Regions from separate parts of the Aliivibrio sp. A6 genome, predicted to be linked through region 3. Evidence: riboswitches for the same ligand, from Rfam matches in the RefSeq annotation. Region 3 holds a riboswitch; each other region holds the start of a gene.
What was found. A riboswitch is a leader RNA that binds a small molecule or an ion and turns the genes downstream of it on or off. The one in region 3 is predicted to bind thiamine pyrophosphate.
Positions count from the first base shown of each region.

Region 1: another riboswitch for thiamine pyrophosphate. It lies ahead of thiC (phosphomethylpyrimidine synthase ThiC); the one in region 3 lies ahead of thiB (thiamine ABC transporter substrate binding subunit).
Region 2: another riboswitch for thiamine pyrophosphate. It lies ahead of thiD (bifunctional hydroxymethylpyrimidine kinase/phosphomethylpyrimidine kinase); the one in region 3 lies ahead of thiB (thiamine ABC transporter substrate binding subunit).

Region 1 covers NZ_JARACR010000020.1:15,623-18,904, reverse strand. The annotation lists gene PVK70_RS12500 (voltage-gated chloride channel family protein) at 1-642, shown strand, start outside; TPP riboswitch at 1,056-1,168, shown strand; gene thiC (phosphomethylpyrimidine synthase ThiC) at 1,358-3,282, shown strand, end outside.
Region 2 covers NZ_JARACR010000005.1:91,278-94,559, forward strand. The annotation lists gene PVK70_RS04860 (DsbA family protein) at 1-160, shown strand, start outside; gene PVK70_RS04865 (GGDEF domain-containing protein) at 341-1,156, shown strand; gene thiD (bifunctional hydroxymethylpyrimidine kinase/phosphomethylpyrimidine kinase) at 1,168-2,037, opposite strand; TPP riboswitch at 2,141-2,238, opposite strand; gene PVK70_RS04875 (YcjF family protein) at 2,301-3,282, opposite strand, start outside.
Region 3 covers NZ_JARACR010000025.1:16,389-19,670, reverse strand. The annotation lists gene thiP (thiamine/thiamine pyrophosphate ABC transporter permease ThiP) at 1-938, opposite strand, end outside; gene thiB (thiamine ABC transporter substrate binding subunit) at 958-1,980, opposite strand; TPP riboswitch at 2,033-2,172, opposite strand; gene PVK70_RS14215 (flavin prenyltransferase UbiX) at 2,232-2,852, opposite strand; gene mpl (UDP-N-acetylmuramate:L-alanyl-gamma-D-glutamyl-meso-diaminopimelate ligase) at 2,849-3,282, opposite strand, start outside.

The DNA of each region.
Region 1 (3,282 bases), on a different contig from region 3:
GGTGAATTAACTCACGGCTTTAAAGATGTATTTAATGCCACGCTTAAAAACCCATATTTAATCGTAGTTGTAGGTGGCTTAATGGTTATTGCCATTACGCAGTTAATTGGTAATTACGATTACATTGGTATTGGTGTTTATCCAAGCCGTGATGGTGGAGTGAGTATTACTTCGGCATTCAGTGCTGGTGGTGCTGAGTGGTATAGTTGGATTTTAAAACTACTCTTAACGGCGATCACATTAGCGGCAGGGTATAAAGGTGGTGAGGTAACACCTCTGTTCTTTGTTGGTGCGACTTTGGGTAATTTCCTTGCTTGGGTTTTGGGTGCTCCAGTTGATTTGTTTGCAGCATTAGGTTTCTTAGCCGTATTTGCTGCGGCAACCAATACGCCATTAGCGTGTACGATAATGGGGGTTGAGTTGTTTGGTGCGGATTACTTACCTTACTTTGCCTTAGCGTGTTATACCGCGTATTACTTTAGTGGCCATACGGGTATTTATTCTTCACAACGCGTTGCCGTGTCTAAAACATTGGTGCATGGACGTGATCATGATGGCTCTAATAAAATTGGATCATATCGTGAATATAATTCTTCATGGTTAAAACATTTAGCGAATAAGCTAACTAAAAATGACAAATAGTTTCACGTGAAACGAATGTAGATTAAAACCTTGTTGAGAGTATTTAAACCTAATGTGCTTCTCCACAGAAAAGAACACTGTTTTTGTTGGTGTAAGAGCTACGGATGACAAAGGTGGTTTTTTGTTACGAAGCACACAAGGTTTAATATGTAATGATTGTGTGTTTAGAACCTAATGTGCTTCTCCACAAAAAAAGAACATTGTATTTGGTGGTGTAAGAGCTGCGGATGACAAAGGTGGTTTTTTTGCTATGAAGCACACAAGATTCAATATGAATTGTTACATACAAAGCTCAATATGCGTTCACTCACAAACTCAGCCAACCACTTGATAACTTTTTTCTCTTCCATTTCATTTCTTGCATACTTTCTTTATACTCCGAACACGTTCAGATTTTGATTCAAAGATCTGAAAGAAACTTGTCGGAGTGCTTAGTGCTTTTTAAAGTACGAGCTGAGACCGCATTGCGGGATCCGTAGAACCTGATCAGGCTAATACCTGCGAAGGGAACAAGAGATAATTTTTATCTTAGTATGTTAGCCACTAATCGAATTATTTAATGATAAACCGCAGCTGAATTTTAGCTTTAGTCTATTTGTTTAATTCATCGCATATAAATACGCAGGCTTACTCTCGTTGTCTCTCATACTAAGAACCTCTTTCTACAACTCAAATCCGACAAGCAATTATTCTATTTTTATCAAGGAATTTTGCTATGTCGTCAAGTCGCAAACAAGCACGTTTAGATGCTAAAACTAATATTGAATCTTTATCGGTTCAACCATACCCAAACTCAAAAAAAGTTTATATTGAAGGATCTCGCCCAGATATCCGCGTACCTATGCGTGAAATTTTATTGGCTGATAGCTTGGTCGGTGGGACGAAAGACAATCCAATTCTTGAACCGAATGAGCCGATTCAAGTTTATGACACTTCGGGTGTGTATACCGATCCAAGCTACGATATCGATGTATACCAAGGATTACCAAAACTTCGTGAGCGTTGGATTGAAGAGCGAAATGATACCGAGTTGCTTGATGGCGTTAGTTCCGTTTATTCGCAAGAGCGTTTAGCGGATGAAACCCTTGATGAACTTCGTTATGGAAACCTCCCAACGATTCGTCGCGCTAAACAAGGTCAATGTGTTACTCAACTGCATTATGCGCGTCAGGGAATAATCACACCTGAAATGGAATATATAGCTATCCGTGAAAATATGGGTCGCCAGAAATTCGCTGATGAGCAGTTAAACCATCAACACCCTGGACATAGTTTTGGAGCTAACTTACCAAAAGAAATCACACCTGAATTTGTGCGTAAAGAGGTTGCTGAAGGGCGCGCAATTATCCCATCAAACATAAACCATCCAGAAGCAGAACCAATGATTATCGGCCGTAATTTCTTAATAAAAGTTAACGCCAATATTGGTAACTCGTCAGTGAGCTCATCGATTGAAGAAGAAGTGGAGAAGCTAGTTTGGTCAACGCGTTGGGGCGGTGATACGGTTATGGATTTATCTACGGGTCGAAATATTCATGAAACCCGTGAGTGGATTCTACGTAATAGCCCTGTCCCAATTGGCACGGTTCCTATGTACCAAGCGCTAGAAAAAGTGAATGGTGTAGCCGAAAACCTTAACTGGGAAGTGATGCGAGATACCTTAATCGAACAAGCTGAACAGGGCGTTGATTACTTTACCATTCACGCAGGTTTACTGCTTCGTTATGTACCAATGACAGCAAAACGCGTTACCGGGATTGTTTCACGCGGTGGCTCAATCATTGCGAAGTGGTGCTTGGCTCATCACCAAGAAAGCTTCTTATATACGCACTTTCGCGAGATCTGTGAAATCTGTGCTAAGTACGATGTAGCCTTATCCTTGGGTGATGGATTGCGTCCGGGCTCTATTGCTGACGCTAATGACGAAGCGCAATTTGCTGAATTACGTACTTTAGGCGAGTTAACCAAAGTCGCGTGGGATTACGATGTTCAAGTTATTATCGAAGGCCCCGGCCATGTTCCTATGCACATGATTAAAGAGAACATGGACGAGCAACTTAAACATTGTCATGAAGCGCCATTCTATACATTAGGTCCATTAACGACAGATATTGCACCTGGGTATGATCATATTACTTCAGGTATTGGTGCAGCCATGATTGGTTGGTATGGCTGTGCCATGTTGTGTTATGTAACGCCAAAAGAACATTTAGGATTACCAAACAAAGACGATGTTAAAACGGGATTAATAACTTATAAGTTAGCTGCTCATGCAGGTGACTTAGCCAAAGGCCATCCGGGTGCACAAATTCGTGATAACGCATTATCAAAAGCTCGTTTTGAATTCCGCTGGGAAGACCAGTTTAATCTATCATTAGATCCTATCACTGCACGTGAATATCACGATGAAACCTTACCGCAAGAGTCGGGCAAAGTCGCTCATTTCTGTTCAATGTGTGGGCCTAAATTCTGTTCAATGAAAATCTCACAAGAGGTTCGTGAGTACGCTAAAGATATCGATCAAGTCGCATTAGACCAAGCGATTGAGATCAAAATGATTGATGATCCTCTAGAGGGAATGCGTCAGAAATCAGAAGAGTTTAAAGCGTCAGGTTCTGAACTTTATCATCCAGCGGTAGA
Region 2 (3,282 bases), on a different contig from region 3:
GACTCCAAATCAAGAAAAGGTAAAAATGGTAGAAAAGAATGAAAAGATCTTTACTCAACTTGGCTTAAGGGGAACTCCAAGTTTGATTATTGGCAACGAAATCATTCCAGGATTTATACCTACTGAGGACTTAAAAGCCATTATTGATAAACAGTTATAAATCGCAATAAAGATATATTAATAAAAAGCTGCTATCTAATATTAGAGATAGTGGCTTTTTAATACATGTTAGTTATCTTTTAGTCGAATGCTTCTAATTTATTTCTTTAGGGCTATTTATTTTTATCTGAAAATTAAGTACCTTATCTGAATGACGTCCCATTAACTCTGGATGAATATAATGCAGAACAAAACAACGCCACGAATTGCGGTTGCTATTCTTTCTTCGCTTCTTGCTCTCTGCGCATTTCTCTATGACGTTATCGGTTTTGAGTCAGCTTCTGATCTTTGGTTTGAAGGTTTAACACTTATTTTATTGGTCTATATCTATCTAACAGCCTACCAGTTTTTAACACCTTATGCTTTTCTGACTGCTGGTGGCGCACTTTTACTATTTAATAAAGCTTATGACCTACTAACAGAATTCCCTCAAATAGAATATCACGCTGATAAGTTCGAAATCATCGATACTTTATTGGACGACGGTTCTCTATTTATTGCTTTTCTACTCATCGCTATTGGCATTACTCATATGATGAAAAGATTGGCTAAACAAAACATGAAAGATGAACTGACTAATTTATATAACAGAAGAAAACTCTCTGAAATCGAATTAGATGCATTTGATCTTATTTATTTTGATCTAAATGACTTGAAAAAAGTTAATGATTTAAAAGGGCATCAAGTAGGAGATCTAATGATTATTCGATTTGCTCAGGTGCTGAGAAACTCATGCATTAAGCAAGAAATGGCTCTTCGAGTTGGAGGAGATGAATTTGTTGTCATCACTCATAAAGATCGCTCAATGCCATTTATTAACAATGTTTGTAAACAGCTAGAGAATGAACAAATTTCCTTTGCGTATGGCATAAAATCAACAACAAGAGAAGGACTAGAAGAGGCACTTATAAACTCAGATAAACATATGTATGAGATGAAAGCCCAACAGAAGAAAAACCGCCAACAACACCTCGTACAACAGCAGACAACCTATTGAATTTATATAATTTAAATTGCTTTATTTCTATCAAAGAAATGATTGACTGGTCCATGCCCTTTCCCAATAATTAACTCATCTGCATGAACAATTGCTTGGGTGATATATTCCTTACCTAGCCTAACTGCAGCATGCAGCTCATAACCTTGAGCCAAATAAGATGCAATGGCTGAAGATAGAGTGCAACCTGTCCCGTGTGTATTATGAGTATTAATACGTGCCGCCGACAAACGCTCAACTGAATCGGCACCAATAAATAAATCCGTACTATTGGTACTTTCCTCTAAATGCCCTCCTTTTAGTAACACTGATTTTGCACCTAATTGACGAAGTTCATCAATGATGGCTGTCATTTCACCTTCATTTTTAGGAACTTTAACACCAATTAATGCCGAAGCTTCAGGAAGATTTGGTGTGATCACATCAGCAAGAGGAAGAAGTTCAGATTTAAGGCTATCAATAGCAGATGCCTGAAGTAGCAAATCGCCACTGGTGGCGACCATTACGGGATCAACCACCACGTATTGAGGAGAATATTGTTTGATTTTTTTTGCGACAGAATGAATGACATCAGAATCACTTAGCATTCCGACTTTAACGGCAATCACATTTAGATCAGAAAAAACGGCATCAAGCTGCTGTTCTACAAATTCACTGCTGATTGAATAAATGCCCGTAACGCCTTGGGTGTTTTGAGCCGTTAATGCGGTAATAACAGAGCACGCATAGCCTCCAGTTGCTGAGATGGCTTTAATATCAGCTTGGATCCCTGCGCCACCACCACTATCAGACCCTGCAATAGTTAATACAATAGGAGTAATAGTAGATAACTTATTTAAAACAGGTGATGCCAAAGGTGCTGTAGTAACGAATGTAGACATAATTATTTTCCCTAACTAACGCTCAGGAAAAACAGTCGAATGAGAATATCTCTACGTTGGTACGCAAGATCTCACCTAAAGAAACGGATCAGAGGCGATCGAGTCAAGAGGACCATTAGTTCCCTACGTCAGTACTAACTGAATCAGGTTCAACGGGTTCGCTATTGCGATCTCAGCCTATTGGCTCCCCGACTAATGAGGTCATACTATCACTAATTAATTTTGAGATAATATGATTTTTATAAGAATGTTATCTGTATGGATTAATTTTTATGCTGAGAACCCAATTTAGACGCTAATTGACTAACGATGGTTTTACGCATATCTGAGAGCTTTGGTGCTTCACCCACTTGCCATGGTAATGGACGCATTAGACTCATTGTTCTTAATCCAAAACGGGCCGTTAATAAACCAATCCCCAATCCTTGTGCTGCACGAGTAGAGAGCTTGCCTGCCAACCCCGTTGATAACATATCCACACCAACATCGGTCGCCATTTCTGTTGCCCCGGCAAAAGCCATGTTTTGCAAAACCATTTTGAACAAACGTAAACGTCCCCAGTAACCAAGCTCTACTCCGTACACTTGGGACACTTGCTCGATTAATCGAATATTTCGCCATGCCACTAATAGCATATCGACGACAGCTAATGGGCTTAATGCCACCATTAATGCTGACTCACCTGCGTGTTTACTGATTAAAGCTCTTGCGCGTTTATCTTGCTCTGCCACCACCATGCTGTCATACATTTCAAATACTTCAGCGTTATTGTGATGAGATTCAATGCTGTTTTGCCAACGAGTATACTCAGCTGTTTTTGCCGTTGAGCCCTTTTTCGCTAAATCTTCACAAAACGATTTGGCTTGCCCAATACCATTACCTTCGACTAATTCAGTCACTTGCTGTTGAACTTCTGCTCGTTTTTTAAGCTTATGTAATGTCCATAATTCACGACCAATCGCTGTCACTCCCATAACAGCCGCCAGACTAATTAACCCAGCCCAGCCCAGCGATAAGAAATCAGCCGATTGAATGGCAGTAATCACATGATCAACACTTTGCCACACCGTTAAACCAAGGAAGCCACCAATTAACGTTTTAATACTCCAATGGGTTTTCTTTTTGATTAATGGCGTTTCAATATCCACACCATCCAATTCCTCTTCTTCGATAGCTTGAGGAACAAATTTAACATTCTCTTCAAATAGCTTTTGAGTTTGAAGGTTATCAAGGGTTTCGGTATCT
Region 3 (3,282 bases):
AGTAATGGGGGTAATAGAAAAAGTATTAATAATAAAATCCACCCTCTATCCCACCGCTTCTCTTGTGCTGAGTCTTGATACAATACAGCTTGAGAAATCGATGCCGAGTCAACCGCAACTGATTTAGAAAAACGTTGAATAAACAAGGAAAGTACGCCACATAGCAACATCTGCCATAAAGCTAAAATAGCCCCCGACTGCAAATCAAAATCAAATTTAATCGCTTGATAGATAGCCAGTTCAATGGTGGTTGATTTTGGCCCTCCTCCTAATGCCATCACAGTAGCAAAGCTGGTGAAACAAAGCATAAAGACTAAACCTGCAACATGAGGCAATTGTTGCTTTACTCTCGGCCACGCCAATAAGCGATATTTACTCCAACCGGTTAACCCTAAATGCGCCGCTAATTGATGTTGCTCAGCAGAGATTGAATCTAAACTTTGTAAAAATAAACGAGTCGCAAAAGGATAATTGAAAAAAACATGTGCGAGTAAAATGCCATTAAGGCCATAGATAGAAAATGGTAAGGAGTAACCAAGCCACTGAAATAAATCGGAGATTAAACCGCTATTGCCATAAATAGAGAGTAAGCCAAAAACACCCACTAATGCAGGAAGCACAAGCGTAGTTGCACAAAGCTTAAGTAAAAGGCTTCGTCCTTTAAACTGACGGCGTGATAACGCATATGCAGTAGGAATAGCCAAACTAATACTTAATAAAGCAGAGAGAAATGCTTGGTATAAGCTGAACTGAGTAATGTAGCGATAATAAGGATCAGACCAAATTAAGCTCAAATCCAAACTTGGCGATTCTAAAAATAGAGCGCTTATCGCCCCACCAACAAAGCCAATAATGACAATTGCGATTACATATCCCAATAGAGGAACAGAATTATAAGAAGATTTTTTTTTCATCATTGCCAAAAGAAAGGAGCACATCTGTACTCCTTATATCAAATTAAAATGTTAGAGCGTGTTGCCACTCTCGGATCCATGATTTACGTTGTTGCGAGATCTCTTGAGAATTAAATGATAAGGCTTTACTAGGCACGGTCAGACTATCGAAACCTTGAGGTAATGCAACATCAGTCACAGGATACATCCAGTTTCCAGTTGGCATTGCTGATTGGAATTTATCACTTAAAATAAACGCTAAGAACTCATCCGCCAGTGCATTATTTTTAGTATTTTTCACTTTAGCCGCTACTTCAACTTGAGTGTAGTGCCCTTCTGAAAAATCAGCCGCTGTAAATTTGTCATCTTTTTCTGCAATCAAGTGATACGCTGGAGATGTGGTATAAGAGAGTACTAAATCAGACTCCCCCTCTAAGAACATGCTGTAAGCTTCAGACCACCCTTTTGTAACAGTAACGGTTTTTTTCGCTAGCTGCTTCCACGCTTGTGGTGCTTCATCTCCATAAACCGATTTCATCCAAAGTAATAAACCTTGGCCCGGTGTTGATGTTCTAGGATCTTGATAAATCACTTTTAGATCATCACGCTGCTCGACTAGCTCTTTTAAGCTTTTAGGCGGATTTGCTACTTTTTCTTTATTATAAACAAACGCAAAGTAACCAAAATCATAAGGAACGAACGTAGTGTCATTCCAACCTCCCGGTAAAGTCACTGAATCTGTATTTACTTGATGCTGAGCTAATAACCCTGTTGCTTTCGCTTCTGCCATTAAGTTGTTATCTAACCCTAAGACGATATCTGCTTTGGCATTTTTCCCTTCTAATCGAAGACGATTTAAAATAGACACCCCGTCATCAAGTGCAACCAAGTTTAAATCACAGCCACATTGCGCTTCAAAAGCCGCTTCAACCGTTGGGCCCGGGCCCCAATCAGCCGCAAAAGAGTCATAGGTATAAACCGTTAATGTTTTGGTTTCTGCTGCTGAAACAGCAAAAGAAGTTGCCGTAGCCATCGCTAAGACACTTGGTAATAATTTAAGAGGAGAGGAAATAGAAAGAGTGTTCATTGTGTGCGCTTACATCCTTTTGAGCGGCACAGAATTAAGGTGATATTCTCTAAGAGGATGTCATCTCAATCCCTACGCCAGCATTATCTGAGTCAGGTAGTACGGGTTTAAGTAAGCATTATCCAACCCTTACTAATCTCAGCGAATACCAACTTAAATAAGCCGATATCTATTGCTCCCCGATGAGAAGCGATATTGTATGTGTGAATCAAGCAATGAGCCAGAGGTTTTCTCTAAGCATATTGATTATATCAACGGTGATCGTATCCCCAACGTGGAACTAACCCTTGTTCAACCCCAAGGTGGTCCAAAATTCGCGCCACCATAAAATCAACTAAGTCTTCTATTGATTGAGGTTGATGATAAAAACCTGGGGCTGCCGGCATGATCGTCGCACCCATTTGAGATAGCTTTAACATATTCTCTAGGTGTAATGTAGAAAATGGCGTTTCGCGAACAACTAAAATTAACTGCCCTCGCTCTTTTAACACCACATCCGCAGCACGCTCTATTAAGTTATCTGAAATACCATGAGCAATTGATGCCACACTCCCTGCCGAGCATGGACACACTATCATTTGTTTTGGTGCGGCAGAACCAGAAGCCACTGGTGAGAACCAATCCTCTTTGCCACAAACGGTTAAGTTATCTGCATTACAACCTAAGTGTTCAACTAACGCTGCTTTCATTGCATCAGGGCCGCTTGGGAGCTTCAAACTATGTTCTGTCGCCATCACAACACGAGCCGCTGACGATATTAAAAAATAAACGTGATAATCTGCCGCTAATAAACATTCAAGCAAGCGTAGACCATAGGGCGCACCAGATGCGCCTGTCATTGCTAAAGTAATCGCTCTCTTTTCAGATTTCATTGTTGGTTTAACTTCTCAAGTAATTTTCCGTGAATGCCTTCAAAACCACCGTTACTCATTACCAATATTTGATCGCCCGGCTGTGCTTCGGCCACAATCATATCAACAAAAGTATCGATGTTATTATGGGTATAAGCAGGTTGAGCGCATTGTTGTGCAACCTCATCAACAGACCAAGAAATATTGTCTGGTTGGAAAAGATAAACCGCATCAGCCGCATGTAAAGAGGCCGCTAATGTATCTTTGTGTACACCGAGTTTCATGGTACTTGAACGTGGCTCTAATACCGCGATAATCTTCTTATCACCCACTTTATTACGTAGGCCACCTAGCGTTAGATCAATCGCTGTTGGGTGATGAGCAAAATCATCATAAACCGTCACCCCATTAACCTCACCTTTAAACTCTAGACGACGTTTAGTATTAATAA